4 regions of the [Clostridium] hylemonae DSM 15053 genome follow, and region 3 is predicted to be linked to each of the others. Evidence: predicted binding sites of a transcription regulator. Region 3 holds the regulator's gene; each other region holds the start of a gene.
The links. Region 3 encodes Rex, which represses fermentation and respiration genes when NADH is low (regulators of the CRP and FNR family bind a similar motif). Its sites were predicted from a motif close to ATTGTTAANTANTTAACAAT; they were not measured.
Positions count from the first base shown of each region.

Region 1 (4,217 bases), 920 kb from region 3:
GCTTTGCGGGAAGTATCCGCGATATCATCCTGATGAAGAATTTTGACTTATTCAGCGTGATCGCAGGGCTGTTTGCAGTCATGCTCGTATTCAACATTGCGACGGGACGTTTTGTGTTTGGTTTTGATACGCCTGGAATTATCGCTCATTCAGAGCATTTATGGAATATTCTCGGAATGTATGCGGTTGGGTTTGCGGCAGTGCTCGCAGGAGGCTGTCCTCTGCGCCAGCTCATCCTGGCGGGGCAGGGGTCCTCTGATTCCGCTGTCACAGTGATCGGTATGCTTGTCGGCGCAGCGATCTGCCATAACTTTGGCCTTGCCGCAAGCGGCACGGCAGTGAACGCGGAGACAGGAGAGACCGTTGCGGGAGCAGTTCCGTTTTACGGAAAAGTGGCATGTATTATCTGCATTGCCGCATGCTTTGTCATTGCGTTTACAAACAAGCGGGAAGAAGCAAAATAATTGTGTTTTAATATTGAAATACAGGCACATTAGTAGTATTCTGAGAAAGAAGGTCAAATAATATGAAAGAAGTAGATGCAAGAGGTCTTTCCTGCCCGGAGCCGCTCATGCTGACGGCAGACGCACTTAAAGACGCCAAAGAGGCGGTGAAGGTTCTTGTCACGGAACCACATCAGAAGATGAACGTAGAAAAATATGCGAAAGAGCATGGAAAGTCTGCGGTGTCAACGGAAAGAGAAGGATTTTTTGAAGTGGTGATCGAATAGACATGAGAAAAAAAGAATTAAAACTGGTGGTTACATTCCACACAACGGCCGATGCGATGGCAATGGAAAAGGCATGCAAGGAAAACGGTGTCCCTGGACGGATCATTCCGGTCCCAAGGGCGATATCAGCAGGATGCGGCTTATCATGGTGTGCGGATCTTACCGAAAGGGAACAGATCAAAGCGATGATGGCAAAGGCCCGGATCGAAGAAGAAGATATGCACGAGTGCATGGTGTGATCAAGATGGATTCTTTGATAGAACAGGCCCGGCGGTACAGGAAAGTTTCCTGTACCGCCGGGCCTGTGCGTTCATCTGACTTTGTTTATCTATACGCCGTTTACGAATGTGTCGAGCACATGCGGCAGAAGTTTGTCGCTGTATTGGGAAAGTGAGTATTTTCCCTTGAAAAGCGACCAGTCATACAGCAGCGCGCGCTCAAACATGGCGTATATAGCCATGAGTTCTTCGGCAGTGCTTGTATTTTTAAATTCCCCTTTTTCCAGACCTTCTTCCAGAATTTCAGTGATCCATTTGAAATAGAAGCGTTTGCTGTCAGAAAGTGATTTTTTATCCTTTGTGACAAGCTGGGAAGAATACAGAAGCGCAAGCAGCTTGATATCTACACTTGTCTCTATCATATAAAACAGCTCGTGATTTAAAAACAGGAGCTTATCATAAGCGGACAGGTTCGGGTCTATCACTGCAGTCAGTTCTTCGTATTTTTCGTCAAACAGATAGGAAAGGGAATTAAGCAAGGCTTCTTTCCTTTGAAATAGTGGTAGAAGGTACCTTTAGAGGTCTTTGAAGCATATATGATATCCTCTACAGTCGTCTGCTCGTACCCGTTCTTATAGAACAGGTTCCAGGCAGCCTTTACGATGCGGCTTTTCGTGGATTGTCGCTTTCGTGGCATCGTCCCCATTCCCTTCTCTAGTTAACCTATTTTATAACCTTTTATATAAAGAGAAGCGGATTATGAACTAATCCGCTTCTATAACTATCGCACTACCAACTTCGGTTCCGGCAGATGATTAGCCTACCTGGAAACCATATTTCAATGGATCTGTAGGATCGATCAAATATGTAGCAACGCCTGTCAGATAGCAGCTTCCTGTGATCATCGGGATAACTGCATCGTAATCGGCAACCTTTGTCGTCTCTTTGATAACGCCCTTAAATGTAGTACCGATAAAGCTTTCGTAGATGAATTCCTCGCCTACGCCGATCTCTCCCCAGTGATGAAGAGTAGCGAGCTTAGCGCTTGTTCCTGTTCCGCATGGTGAGCGGTCAGCCATAGCATCTCCGAAGATCACGACATTTCTCATCGTTGCTTTGTCCGGGTTTGGCGTCGGTCCGTAGAACTCTACCAAATCAACGGTATCAATGTCAAGAAGAGGATGTTTTACCGGAACCTCTTTATTGATAACATCCAGAAGCTTCATTCCTAATTTTGTGATGTCAGGAACAGTCTTCGGGCTGATCTCCTCAATGCCGATCTTCGTTGTGTCAACCAAAGCAAAGAAGCTTCCGCCGAATGAGATCGTAAATGGAATCTCTTTTCCGTCGATCGTAACGGAGAGGTTTTCTTTATAAACGAAAGCCGGTACGTTTGTCAGTGTAACGTGCTCAACTTTGCCGTCTTTTACAACTGCTTCTGTACGGATGAGTCCTGCAGGTGCTTCGAGAACAACTTCGTTCACACCTTCTTTGGACTCTACAAGTCCTGCTTCAACTGCAACAGTTACAGCACCGATCGTACAGTGGCCGCACATGTTAAGATATCCGCCTGTATCCATGAACATTACACCAAAGTCAGCTTCTTTGTTGACTGGCTCGCACAGGAATGCCCCAAACATGTCGTGATGTCCTCTTGGTTCGAACATCAATGCTGTACGAACATGGTCATAGTTGTTCTCCATCCATTTTTTCTTTTCGATCATTGTGCTGCCTTCCGGCTCCGGAAATCCTCCAATGACTACACGGCAGAACTCGCCGACGGTATGAGCGTCAACTACCTGCAATGCCTGCTCAAACCGATCGAAGTTAACATTTGCTTTTAACTCCATAATTCATTACCTCCTTAATGTTTACTCATAGACAATTACTATAAGTTTTTATAAAAACACGTTGGAGATTCCCTTGTCTCCGCAGTGCCTTTTTCGGAAAAACCTCAAAATCGTATGTTATTACGATATAAAATTAACAATTAGACCGTATTCTAGTATCACGTTCAGTCTGCTACAATTATTATGTACGATAAACCTTGAAAAGTCAATGATTTTTTGGTAATATAAAAAGTAAATAAAAACGGTTGAAATATGCAAAAAATTGTGTTATAGTCAAGACGCATGAGGCAAGAACCATGGGGGTAGATGGGTGACTGGTGTGCCTCCTAGTCTTCAAAACTAGTGTGGGGCGTTAAGAGCGTCCTGGGTGGGTTCGATTCCCACATGCCTCCGCCAAAAAAGATATATATAGTGTTAAAAAAATAGCGATAACAATATATTGTAATTTATAGATAAAATTTATAAATAAAACAAAATGGTATGTCATGGACATGTAATAAGTAAACGGGATGTAAGTTTCGTTTTTTACTTATAAAAAAACAAAATAAAGGAGAAAGATGTCATGGGAAATGTGCAGATTTTATTACGTCAACATGTTGGTGCACCCTGTGAGGCAATCGTAAAGGCTGGGGATGAAGTAAAAAAAGGTACCTTGATTGCAACACCTACAGGTCTTGGCGCTAACATTTTTTCCAGTGTGTACGGTGTAGTGGAAGAAGTGGCGGATGATCGTATTATCATCAAGCCTGATGAAGAGCAGAAAGACGAGTTTGTACCTATTAAAGAAGGAACAAAGCTCGAGATGGTAAAAGAAGCTGGAATCGTTGGTATGGGCGGCGCCGGATTCCCGACAGGAGTCAAGATCGGAACAGACCTTAAAGGCGGATATGTGTTGGTGAATGCAGCAGAATGCGAGCCGGGACTTCGCCACAATATTCAGCAGATCGAGGAGCAGACTGATATTACGATCCGCGGACTGAAATACTGCATGGAAGTCTGTAACGCATCGAAAGGTATCATTGCCATCAAGAAGAAAAATGAGAAGGCAATACAGATATTAAGAGAAGCGATCAAAGAGGAAGACAGTATTACGATCCATCTTCTTCCCGATATCTACCCGATGGGAGAGGAAAGAGCGGTCGTAAGAGAGGCGCTTGGCAAGCTTCTGGATCCTACACAGCTTCCTTCAGCGGCAGACGCAGTCGTGATCAACTGCGAGACACTGCTTCGCATCGCTGAGGCGATCGAACTTAAGAAACCTTGCTACAGCAAGAATATGACGGTTATCGGCAAGCTGAACGGTGGCAATGAGCCACACGTATTTATGGACGTTCCGGTTGGAACAAGCGTAGGCGATATGATCGAGAAGGCCGGCGGAATTGACGGTACATATGGCGAGATCATTATGGGCGGACCATT
Region 1 is NZ_CP036524.1:859,851-864,067, forward strand. Features, by position in the region: gene yedE (YedE family putative selenium transporter) at 1-464, shown strand, start outside; gene LAJLEIBI_RS03950 (sulfurtransferase TusA family protein) at 527-730, shown strand; gene LAJLEIBI_RS03955 (putative Se/S carrier protein) at 733-969, shown strand; partial or broken gene LAJLEIBI_RS03960 (TetR/AcrR family transcriptional regulator) at 1,059-1,645, opposite strand; gene LAJLEIBI_RS03965 (proline racemase family protein) at 1,764-2,798, opposite strand; tRNA gene LAJLEIBI_RS03970 (tRNA-Sec) at 3,097-3,194, shown strand; gene prdC (proline reductase-associated electron transfer protein PrdC) at 3,343-4,217, shown strand, end outside.
Region 1: LAJLEIBI_RS03965 (proline racemase family protein) is a predicted target of Rex. The motif match lies at 2,920-2,939, and genes of this name have one in related genera.

Region 2 (4,217 bases), 870 kb from region 3:
TTCGGTTGAAAAGTCCAAACTGGACGTTGCCGCTGCAAAGCTGAATGAAGATGCCCAGTATGACGCCATGAAGGACAGGATCAAGTTTATGTATGAAGGCGGAAGCGCCTCCTTACTGGAAATACTTTTTTCCTCCGAGAACATGGCAGATTTTTTAAACAAGGCAGAATTTGTATCTAATATCAGTACATATGACAGACAGATGTTGGACGAACTTCAAGCGGTCCGTGTCGACATCGAGAAGAAACAGGAAACTTTAGAAACACAACAAGAGGAATTAGCGGGACTGCAAAGCGACCTGGAATCCAAACAGGAAGCATTAAATGCAAAGATATCTTCTACTTCAGGTGAATTATCCAAATACAGCGCTCAGCTGGAACGGGCAAAAGCCGCGGCTGCCGCACTTAAAACTGCTCAGGATAATTCCGTTGCCGGCTCCACATCAGCGCCGGGCAAAAATACTGACAATGGTAATAAAAACAACAATACTGACGGCAGCAACGGAGGAACTGTCAACAATGGAGGCTCCATTGATGCCAATGTAAGTGATACTGCATTATTCGCTGCAATACTTGAGTGCGAGGCAGGCGGCAGTTACGATGGTATGCTGGCCGTTGCCACAGTTATTATGAACAGAGTGTCCAGTCCGAGTTATCCGAACTCTATCCGCGGAGTCATCTATCAGTCCGGCCAGTTTGCGCCCACCTGGGATGGCAGCCTGAACCGGGTTCTGGCAAGGGGACCGTCGCAGTCAGCCTATTCAGCGGCACAGGCCGCACTTGGCGGAGCAAGACACGCTGCCGTTCTTAATTGTTATTCGTTTAATGCCGCATGGACAGGCGCTTCCGGTGTTAACGTAGGCGGAAACGTGTTCTGGTAGGCCATAAGATCTTTCTTTTAATTGTCACAAAAAGTCCGAAGGAGAAACCGATATTCTCTTCCGGACTTTTTTATTACATATTAATACTTCACGTCTTCTACTGATAGTCCATAACGTCTATCCACTTCATGAGGAAGTCCTTTTCCAGCTCGTTGTCTTTTGTAAGCTGTGCCGCAGCCACTATCGGGAGCCACTGCTGCACATACTGCCTTGCCGTATCCGATTTCCTGCAGAACATTTTCAGATACAGATCTGCCGTCTCCTGATTCTTTAAAGCAAAGAGCAGATACGTCATGGCTGCGTCCGCACTGGCATTGCCCTGTGTCGCATGCGCCCAGTCAACGATCGTCATCTTCCCGTTCTTTCCCACGATCACATTGCTCGGGTTAAAATCACCGTGACATACTTTGTCATGCTTCGGCATACTGTCGAGCCTTGTGAGCAGTTCATACCTGGTCGTCGCATCCAGCTCTTTCAGGCTGTTGATCTGCCGTGCCAGTTTATCATGAAGTTTATTGAGGAGAGGCGCCTTCCTGCTGTGCATTTCCAGCTGAAGATCCACAAAATCCTCCATATATTTCTCCAGATTGCCGGCGTCTACGAGCATCATCTCTTCCAGCGTTTTCCCATCCTTATACTCGATCACAATTGACCATCTTCCGTCGATCTCCGTCACTTCTTTCACTTTCGGTATGTCAAGGCCTGCAGCCTCTACCCGCGCCGTATTCAATGCTTCGTTAAACACATCAGCCTTCGGATGGTTTGGATTGAATACCTTAACAATGTCCTTCTCACATTTATACACTTTCTTATGTGGTCTCTCAACGATCAAAGCAGCTTTCTCCATGTTCATAGTCTTACCTCCTTGTATGTATTTACAGCCGTTCATTTATTTGATATTGTCATTATACACCTGCCTTCTTTGTTTGAAAAGACTTTTTTGATATTTTTTTAACTTATTTTTGGTCATCATAATTATTGTTAATTATTTAACATATAGCAAAGAACATTATTTTATGCAGTTATACCGTAAAATACGATTTGGGACGCGGCATTTTACATTGCCGCGTCCCAAATCCATGGGAAAAACTTATTATGAAAAATTTTGAGAGAAAGCTATTGTTTTATTTACCATAGTAGCACTTCAGGTAAAGTTCTTTGATCTCCTTCATCAGCGGATATCGTGGGTTGGCTCCTGTACACTGGTCATTGAACGCCTGCTCTACCATGTCGTCCAATGTATCCAGGAAATATTTCTCATCTATGCCATAATCTTTGATCGTCTTCTTGATGCCGATCTTTTCTTTTAAATCTTCAAGTTTTGCCACAAAGCTGTTCAGCACTTCCTGGTCATCCTTGCCCTGGCATCCTGCAAACCGCCCTAACTCTGCGTATCTTGCAAGTGCATGGGGATATTCATACTGTGAGAATGTTCCCATCTTCGTCGGCACTTCAGCGGCATTGTATTTCATAACTTCCGTGAGGAGGACTGCATTGGCGACTCCGTGCGGCAGATGGTGGAAAGCTCCTAATTTATGCGCCATGGAATGGTTGAGGCCAAGGAACGCATTGGCAAATGCCATACCTGCCATACAGGACGCGTTAGCCATCATCTCACGTGCCTTCGGGTCGTTTGCGCCGTTTTCGTATGCGGACGGCAGATAGTCAAATACATTTTTGACCGCCTTCATCGCAAGCCCGTCTGTGTAGTCTGTTGCCATAATTGATACATAAGCTTCGATCGCGTGTGTCATAACGTCAATACCTGACGCGCTCGTAAGTCCCTTTGGCTGTGTCATCATATTGTCAACATCGACGATGGCCATATTCGGAAGAAGCTCATAGTCAGCGATAGGCCATTTCACTCCAGTGTCCGCATCTGTAATGATCGCAAACGGAGTCACCTCGGAGCCGGTGCCTGAAGATGTAGGAATCGCTACAAAGTAAGCTTTTTCCCCCATTTTCGGGAACGTATATACTCTCTTTCGGATATCCATGAAATCCATCGCCATATCTTCAAAGTTTACATCTGGATGCTCATACATCACCCACATGATCTTAGCCGCGTCCATGGCGGATCCTCCGCCCAGGGCGATGATCGTATCAGGCTCAAACTGCTTCATCTGGTCGGTGCCCTTCTGCGCGCACTGCAGTGTCGGGTCCGGCGCCACTTCATAGAAGCATGTATGCTGTATACCCATCTCGTCCAGCTTTTCCTCTATTGGCGCTACATAACCGTTTTTATATAAGAAGGAGTCAGTTACGATAAATGCTTTTTTCTTTTTCATAACTGTTCCAAGTTCGTCAAGTGCTACCGGCATACAGCCTTTCTTAAAGTATACCTTCTCAGGTGTTCTGAACCAAAGCATGTTTTCTCTCCTCTCGGCAACTGTCTTGATGTTGATCAAGTGCTTAACCCCTACATTCTCTGATACGGAGTTCCCGCCCCAGGAACCACATCCAAGCGTCAGAGACGGAGCAAGCTTGAAGTTATACAAGTCGCCGATGCCGCCGTGTGAGGACGGTGTGTTGATAAGAATCCGGCAAGTCTTCATTGCCGCCGCATGCTTTGCGATCTTCTCCTGCTCTGCCGGGTGTACATACAGAGACGCCGTATGTCCGTAACCTCCGTCGGCCACGAGCTGCTCTGCCTTGGCAAGTGCATCATCAAATGTTTTTGCCCTGTACATTCCGAGTACCGGTGACAATTTTTCATGGGCAAATTCTTCTGAAATGTCGACAGATTCAACTTCACCGATGAGTATTTTCGTGTCCTCAGGTACTTCCACTCCTGCAAGCCTGGCGATCTCATATGCAGACTTTCCTGGAATCTTGTTGTTCAAAGCACCGTTGATAATAATTGTCTTGCGGACTTTGTCAAGCTCCTCGCCTTTCTTTAAGAAATAACAGCCTCTGTATGCAAATTCTTTCTTTACTTCATCATATACACTGTCCAGTACAGTAACAGACTGCTCGGACGCACATATCATTCCGTTGTCAAATGTCTTGGAGTGAATAATAGAGTTCACTGCCATTCTGATGTCTGCTGTATCATCTATAATTACAGGAGTATTTCCCGCGCCGACGCCGAGCGCCGGTTTTCCGGAAGAATACGCGGCCTTTACCATGCCCGGTCCTCCGGTCGCAAGTATAATATCTGCGTCTTTCATAACCATGTTTGTAAGCTCAAGAGACGGAACATCGATCCAGCCTATGATGCCTTCCGGAGCTCCGGCCTTGACTGCCGCATCCAGTACGATCTTTGCGGCCGCTATTGTAGATGCCTTCGCTGACGGATGGGGGCTGATTATGATCGCGTTTCTCGTCTTCAGACAGA
Region 2 is NZ_CP036524.1:905,955-910,171, reverse strand. Features, by position in the region: gene LAJLEIBI_RS04270 (coiled-coil domain-containing protein) at 1-880, shown strand, start outside; gene LAJLEIBI_RS04265 (aminoglycoside phosphotransferase family protein) at 978-1,733, opposite strand; gene adhE (bifunctional acetaldehyde-CoA/alcohol dehydrogenase) at 2,005-4,217, opposite strand, start outside.
Region 2: LAJLEIBI_RS04265 (aminoglycoside phosphotransferase family protein) is a predicted target of Rex. The motif match lies at 1,858-1,877, and genes of this name have one in related genera.

Region 3 (4,217 bases):
CTTCGGTGTACAAAGTCATACGGATGTCGTGTTTTATCATATCCTCCCGCTGATCGGGGAAAATGCATCCGAGAACGAGGATCGGTTTTTCGATCCCTCCATGGCGAAGGACAACAGCCTCGTCAAGTGTGGCAACCGCAAATCCCCACATATAATCCTTCGGCGAGAGCATCTTTGCGATCTGTACCGCACCGTGTCCGTAACCGTCTGTCTTGACAACACCGAGCATCTTTGCGCCGTCCCGGACGTTATTCTTCATCATTTCTATATTATATTCCACTGCATCCAGGTCTATCCTGGCACATACTCTGTTATACGCTTTCATCTATCTGTCCTCCTCTTCCTTCATGGCTCTCCCTGTGTATTCGATCAGGTCAGAGGCCATGACACTGTAACTCCCCTTGTCACGGCTTGCCAGTTCTCCCGCCCTGCCGTGAAGATATGTCCCAAGCACTGCGGCGTCTGTCAGGTCCAGTCCCTGCGCGAGCAGACCGGCAATTATACCGGCGAGCACATCACCTGAACCGGCCTTGGCCATAGATGCATTTCCGGACAGATTCACATAAGGACGGCCTCCCGCAGGCATGGTAACTGTCCGGGCATCCTTAAGCACACACGTGACACTGTACTCTTCTGCAAATTCACGCAGTATCTCTATTCTGCGCGCTCTCAGCTGCGGAATATCTTTGCCTGTCATACGGGACATTTCTTTCATGTGGGGGGTGAATATAAAGTTTTCATGCCTCAGCCGGTCAAGATACTTCTTATGGTCTGCTATCAGATTCAGTCCGTCCGCGTCTATCACACACGGCACCTCCACATTCTCCATAACCGTCCTGAGTATCTTTCGTGATTTGTCACTCGTTCCGATCCCTGAACCGACACTTACGACATCAGCCCAGTTCAGGAGCTTTAACAATTCCACTTCATCGTAAAAGTCATATGTCCTGATGATGGCCTCGGGCAGCTGCGTCTGCAGTATCACGCGGTTATCCTCCGACGTATAGATCTGAACGAGTCCCGCGCCCGCCGTATACGCTGCTCTGGCATTCAGGTAAGCCGCCCCCGACATGCCCCTGCTTCCCGCGATGACCAGCACCCTGCCATAAGTACCTTTGTTGGAATCCGCCCTGCGCACCGGAAGCAGGCTTTTATACTCACCGCATTCATACGTAAATGCCGCGTCTTTTTCCTTTTTTATCTCTGACGTATCTATCCCTATATTGACTGTCACTGTCTTACCAGCATACTCTTTTCCCGGATATAATTCCATGCCAAGCTTCATCTCCTGGAACGTCACTGTCGCGTCCGCCCGAAAGGCAGTCCCCATGACAGCGCCGCTGTCCGCGCACACGCCGGACGGAATGTCGACCGCCAGCTTAAATCCCCCGGAGCGGTTCATGGCGTCAATAAGCTCCCTGCGTTTTCCTTCGATCTCACGGTTTAATCCGACGCCGAACAGTGCATCAATGACCACACTGTAGCTGTCTTCCCTGAATTCCGTAGTGATTGCGGCGCCCGTCTGCCTCAGCCGCTTTATCTGCTCCTTTGTCTCCTTTGTGCAGTGTTCTTCTTCCCCGCAGAGAACAGCCGTGACCCTGTGCCCTTTTTCTGTCAGCATCCTTGCGGCCGCAAAGCCGTCGCCGCCATTGTTTCCGGTCCCGCATACTACGCACACATTTGTCAGGTCCAGGCCGCTTTCTTCCATGTGATCCACACACCCGGCCGCGGCACGCTCCATCAGTTCCAGTGACGGAATCCGAAGCCGGCCGGTCGTATACTCGTCTGCGCGCTTCATCTGGGATGCATTCAGTAAATATTTCATACCTCTCACCTCCTGTTATTTTCCCGGAACCTTTTTCACCCAAAGCTCCCCGGTATATAAAAGAACGTGTAAAGACAAGCCTGTTCTTCACATGCCCATCGTTACACGTTTTTATACTTCCTTATTTTTTGCCGCTGTGCTCATCGTTGTAACGGCTGATATTGTAAGACAGCCTCATGAGGCTTTCAGACAGGTGAACATTCTCGACGATAATGTGGTCAGGCAGATTCAGATCGGTATGCGCAAAATTCCAGATCGCGCGCACACCATTTTCTACAAGCATGTTTGCCACCTCGATCGCCTTTTCCTTCGGAATCGTAAGTACGGCGATCTCTACATTATTATTCTGGACAAAGTCTTTGAGTTCGTCCATCATGCGTATCGGCACGCCTCTGATCGAAACACCGTTCAGCCTCGGGTTCACATCGAAAATGCCCTTTAAGATAAACCCTCTTTTTTCAAAAGCCGCATAATTGGCAAGCGCCTGTCCCAGATTACCTGCTCCGATGATGACAATATTGTGGTCTTCCTCCAGACCGAGAATCTTGCCTATCTCTGTATATAAATACTTTACATTGTAACCGTATCCCTGCTGTCCGAAACCGCCGAAATTGTTAAGGTCCTGACGAATCTGAGATGCAGTAACTTTCATTCTCTTGCTCAAATCGTTGGAGGAGATTCTTTCGACCCCGTTTTCCAGCAGTTCCCCCAAATATCTGTAATATCTTGGCAGCCTGCGTATCACCGCCTGAGAGATTTCTCTTTCTTCCACTAGCACTCACCTTCCTGTTACGTTCTAAAAAATATTATATAGAATTGTCACTTCAAAGTCAAACTTTTAGTTGTATTTTGTCCTATTTTCGATATAATGAATGGTAGCAGCGCCCGCTTTTGAAGCATTGCAGGCGCGGCGTGGGAGGAAGTTATGATACTGGCATGTCACGGAATAAGTAAAGCATTTGGAGAAGATGTCATCGTAAGAGATGCGTCTTTTCATATAGAAGACTATGAGAAAGCCGCCCTCGTAGGGCCAAACGGCGCCGGAAAATCGACCATACTGAAAATGATGGTCGGCGAGCTTCCGGCTGACGCCGGAGAAGTCATACTCACAAAAGGAAAGACGCTCGGCTATCTGGCACAGCACCAGGAAATGACAGGCGGCAATACTATATATGAAGAGGTGAGGACGGCAAAGGCGGATATCATCGAGACCGAACGCCAGATACGCACGATCGAACTGGAATTAAAGCATCTCGAAGGAGATGCTTTAAAAGCGCGCCTTGACACATATAACCGTCTGACCGCTGCCTTTGAGCGGGCCAACGGCTATGCCTATGAAAGTGAGATCACCGGGGTTTTAAAAGGTCTCGGGTTTGACGAATCGGATTTTGCCAAGAGCGTTGACACACTGTCCGGAGGGCAGAAAACCAGGGTCTCTCTCGGCAAGCTTCTTTTGACAAAGCCTGACATTCTTCTTCTGGATGAGCCGACGAACCATCTGGACCTCAACTCCATCGCATGGCTTGAAACCTATCTGTTAAATTATCAGGGCGCCGTACTTATCGTCTCACATGACCGTTATTTTCTGAACAGAGTCGTGACGAAGGTGCTTGAGATCGAACTTGGCACACTCTCCGTCTACATGGGCAATTACAGCCAGTATGCCGAGAAAAAAAAGATGATACGGGACGCGAAGCTGAAAGAATATATGAACCAGCAGCAGGAGATCAAACATCAGGAGGCAGTGATCGAAAAGCTCCGCTCCTTTAACCGGGAGAAATCTGTCAAACGGGCCGAAAGCCGCGAGAAAATGCTATCCAAACTGCAGCCGGTCGAAAAACCAAAGGAGACGAACACAGAGATACATCTGTCGCTGGAGCCGTCCTGCATCAGTGGAAATGATGTGCTGAGCGTGGAGCATCTGGGCAAGTCCTTTCCGTCCCAGCGTCTGTTTTCCGATGTCAGCTTTGAGATAAAAAGAGGCGAACATGTTGCCGTCATCGGTGACAACGGAACGGGCAAGACGACGCTTCTTAAGATACTGAACAACGTAGTGCCTGCCGACAGCGGGACCTTTACGCTCGGAACCAATGTAGAGATAGGATACTATGATCAGGAACACCACGTGCTCCACATGGACAAGACGATCTTTGAAGAGATCTCCGACGACTATCCGCATCTCACAAACACGCAGATCCGCAATATGCTGGCCGCCTTCCTCTTCACAGGCGACGACGTGTTCAAGATGATCGGGGACTTAAGCGGCGGCGAGCGGGGACGTGTGTCACTGGCCAAGCTCATGCTCTCGGAAGCAAATTTTCTCATCCTCGACGAGCCGACCAACCATCTCGATATTACGTCCAAGGAGATTCTGGAAAAAGCCTTGAACGAT
Region 3 is NZ_CP036524.1:1,777,421-1,781,637, reverse strand. Features, by position in the region: gene alr (alanine racemase) at 1-325, opposite strand, end outside; gene LAJLEIBI_RS08130 (bifunctional ADP-dependent NAD(P)H-hydrate dehydratase/NAD(P)H-hydrate epimerase) at 326-1,825, opposite strand; gene LAJLEIBI_RS08125 (redox-sensing transcriptional repressor Rex) at 1,947-2,597, opposite strand; gene LAJLEIBI_RS08120 (ABC-F family ATP-binding cassette domain-containing protein) at 2,751-4,217, shown strand, end outside.

Region 4 (4,217 bases), 180 kb from region 3:
GCGGATCTGAAGGTGTTTTTGACGGCAAGCGTAGATACGAGAGCAAGACGCCGCTATGAAGAGCTGAAAGAGAAGGGGACCGCCTGCCGGCTCGAGGAGATAGCAGCGGATATCGAGGCGAGAGACCTGCGTGACACAACACGTGAGACCGCGCCTCTTAAACAGGCGGAGGATGCGGTTCTCATCGACAGTTCCAACATGTCGATCGAAGAAGTCGTGGATGCGATCGTGCGCCTGTGCTCATAGGAGATGAGGAGAACTATATGAAGATTGAACTTGCGAAGACAGCCGGATTTTGTTTCGGCGTTAAGCGGGCGGTTGAAACTGTGTATGAACAGATACGGCTGCATGAAGGTGAGAAAATATATACTTACGGCCCCATTATTCACAATGAGGAAGTTATAAAAGATATGAAGCTGCACGGCGTTGAAGTGCTGGAGACGGAGGAAGAACTGGATGGGCTCAAAGACGGGACCGTCATTATCCGTTCCCACGGAGTGCCCAGGTCGGTCTGTGACAGGCTTGACAAAAAAGGGATCGGTTATGTGGATGCGACCTGTCCGTTTGTGAAAAAAATCCATAATATCGTAATGGAAGAAAGCAGGAAGGGCGCTCATATCATCATCATAGGAAACAGCGCGCACCCTGAGGTGGAGGGCATAAAAGGATGGGCAGGAGACAAGGTCACAGTCGTCCAGAATGCAGAAGAAGCAGAGCGGTTTTGTATAGAAGATAAAGAATGCCGGATATGTGTAGTGTCACAGACGACATTTAATTACAATAAATTCAAAGATTTAGTTGAAATTATCGTAAAAAAGGGGTATGATATAATTGTTTTAAATACGATTTGCAATGCAACCAAAGAGCGGCAGGAAGAGGCCAGGGACATTGCAGACAGAGTAGAGGCGATGCTTGTCATCGGCGACAGGCGCAGTTCCAATACCCAGAAGCTATTTGAAATCTGCAGCGATGCATGTAAGGATACGTACTATATACAGACACTTGACGATTTGGATATGAATCAATTAAGGTCCGTGGAAACAGTAGGTATTACAGCAGGGGCATCCACGCCCAACAAAATAATTGAGGAGGTTCAAAATAATGTCGGAATTAACTTTTGAACAAATGTTAGAAGAGTCTTTTAAGACAATCAGAAACGGTGAGGTGGTAGATGGTACTGTCATTGACGTAAAGCCGGATGAAATCATCTTGAATATAGGTTACAAGGCGGATGGTATCATTACAAGAAGTGAATATACGAATGAACCGAATGTTGATCTTACTACCATGGTTTCTGTCGGCGACGAGATGACTGCCAAAGTCTTAAAAGTAAACGACGGCGAAGGTCAGGTGTTATTGACATATAAGAGACTGGCAGCTGAAAAGGGCAATGAGAGACTGAAAGAAGCCTATGAGAATAAGGAAGTGCTGAAGGCACCTGTGGCCCAGATCCTCGGCGGCGGTTTAAGTGTTGTGATCGAAGAGGCTAGAGTTTTCATCCCTGCAAGCCTTGTGTCAGACACTTATGAGAAAGATCTGAGCAAATACCAGGATCAGGAGATCGAGTTTGTGATCAGCGAGTTCAATCCGAGAAGAAACAGAGTGATCGGAGACAGAAGACAGCTGCTTGTGGCTGCGAGAGCAGAGAAACAGAAAGAACTGTTTGAAAAGCTTCAGATCGGCGATACAGTAGAAGGAACTGTTAAAAATGTAACAGATTTTGGAGCGTTTATTGACTTGGGTGGTGTTGACGGACTTCTCCATATTTCCGAAATGTCATGGGGACGTGTTGAGAATCCGAAGAAAGTATTCCAGGTTGGCGATATTGTAAAAGTATTGATCAAGGATATCAATGACACGAAGATAGCGCTGAGCCTTAAGTTCCCGGAGACGAATCCGTGGGCCAACGCGTCCGACGATTATGCAGTCGGAACGAGCATCACAGGAAGAGTGGCAAGGATGACTGATTTTGGCGCGTTTGTTGAACTTGCACCGGGTGTGGATGCGCTGCTTCACGTATCACAGATCTCCAGAGCACATGTGGATAAACCGTCCGATGTACTGTCGGTAGGACAGGAGATCACAGCAAAGATCGTTGATTTAAATGAGGCGGAAAAGAAGATCAGTCTCAGCATGAAGGCATTGGAGCCGGACACACCGGTACAGGAAAGTGTAGAAGATGTTGCGGATGATGCGTCAGAGACATATGAGGATACAACAACCGAACAATAATGCGGTATATGATCCGTGTCGAAATTAGGAGATAGAGACTGTATAGTCTCTATCTTTTATATGTTAAAATTTCGACAAGATGTACTTGGAAATATACAAAGAATTGCCTGTATTTACTAGATAAAGCGGGTATTTTCTTGTATAGTATATAAAGAGAAAACAGGAAGGAAGGAAAATGGGATGGCATTGTTAACGTTTAAGGGTGGTGTGCACCCTGATGACGGCAAGAGCCTGGCAAAAGATAAGGCGATTGTCGAAGTAAAACCGAAAGGTGATCTTGTATATCCGGTTTCCCAGCATATCGGAGCGCCTGCCAGTCCGATCGTCGAGGTGGGTGAACGTGTATTAAAGGGTCAGAAGATTGCAGAAGCCGGAGGATTCGTGTCCGCACCGGTCTATTCTTCTGTGTCCGGAACAGTCAAGGCTATAGAGCCGCACCTGAATCCGACAGGGGCAACTGTGAACTGCGTCGTGGTTGAAAACGACGGTGAATATGAAGAAGCAGAGTATAAGCCGGCAAAACCTCTGGACGAGATGACAAAAGAAGACATTTTAAATGCGATCGGTGAAGCAGGAGTTGTCGGCATGGGCGGCGCCGGATTCCCGACAAGGGTAAAGCTTTCGCCAAAGGAGCCGGACAAGATCGATTATATTATTGCAAACTGCGCGGAATGTGAGCCTTATATAACCGCAGACTACAGACGTATGCTGGAGACTCCGGAAAAACTCGTCGGCGGAATGAAAATAGTGCTTAAGCTGTTTGACAACGCAAAGGGTATTTTTGGTGTGGAGGATAACAAACCGGATTGTATAGAAAAGCTCAGAGAGCTGACAAAAGACGAGCCGCGAATGGAAGTGCTCGCATTAAAGACTAAATATCCGCAGGGCGGTGAGCGTCAGCTCATCTACGCGACGACGGGAAGGGCCATTAATTCTGCAATGCTTCCTGCAGACGCAGGATGCGTGGTGGACAATGTGGAGACAATGATCAATATCTATCAGGCCGTGGCAGAAGGCAGACCGTCAATAGACCGCGTCGTTACCGTGAGCGGGGATGCCGTAAATGAGCCGGGTAATTTTAAAGTGCTGTTCGGAACGAATCAGGCTGAGCTCGTGGAAGCGGCAGGCGGATTCAAAGAAGAGCCTGAGAAGGTGATCTCCGGCGGGCCTATGATGGGATTCTCCATGTTTACACTGGACGTTCCGATCACGAAGACGAATTCGTCTATTCTCTGCCTTACGAAAGATGAAGTGGCCAAATATGAGCCGACCGCATGCATCAACTGCGGCCGCTGTGTGGAAGCCTGTCCGAGCAGGCTGATCCCCTCAAGACTGGCGGATTATGCGGAACATCACGATGAAGAGGCATTTACAAAACAGGAAGGGCTGGAGTGTATGGAATGCGGTTCATGCAGCTATGTATGTCCTGCAAAACGTCCGCTGAAACAGTCCATCGGTTCTATGAGAAAAATTGCGATGGCCAACCGCAAGAAAAAATAAACTAGAAATGAGAGGAAGAGGTGAACTAACGTGGAGAACAATATAAAAATGTCATCTTCACCACACATACGTTCCAAAGTCACTTCAGCCAATATTATGCTGTGTGTGACGATCGCGCTGCTGCCTGCGTCGGCGTTCGGCGTTTGGAACTTCGGACTGCCCGCGTTTATTATGCTTTTAAGCACAACGGTCTCGGCAGTTTTAACAGAGTACATTTATGAGAAGCTGATGCACAGAAAAGTCACGATCAATGACTTCAGTGCTGTTGTAACTGGTCTGCTGCTCGGACTCAACATGCCGGCGTCCGCTCCGTGGTGGATGGGCGCGCTCGGCAGTGTGTTCGGTATCCTTGTGGTAAAGCAGCTCTTTGGAGGGCTGGGACAGAACTTTATGAACCCTGCTCTTGGAGCGAGATGTTTTCTGCTCATATCTTTTACAGGACAGATGACGACCTTTATCTATGACGGAGTGACAGGACCGACCCC
Region 4 is NZ_CP036524.1:1,954,226-1,958,442, reverse strand. Features, by position in the region: gene cmk ((d)CMP kinase) at 1-246, shown strand, start outside; gene ispH (4-hydroxy-3-methylbut-2-enyl diphosphate reductase) at 264-1,121, shown strand; gene rpsA (30S ribosomal protein S1) at 1,102-2,232, shown strand; gene rsxC (electron transport complex subunit RsxC) at 2,413-3,732, shown strand; gene LAJLEIBI_RS09005 (RnfABCDGE type electron transport complex subunit D) at 3,781-4,217, shown strand, end outside.
Region 4: rsxC (electron transport complex subunit RsxC) is a predicted target of Rex. The motif match lies at 2,292-2,311, and genes of this name have one in related genera.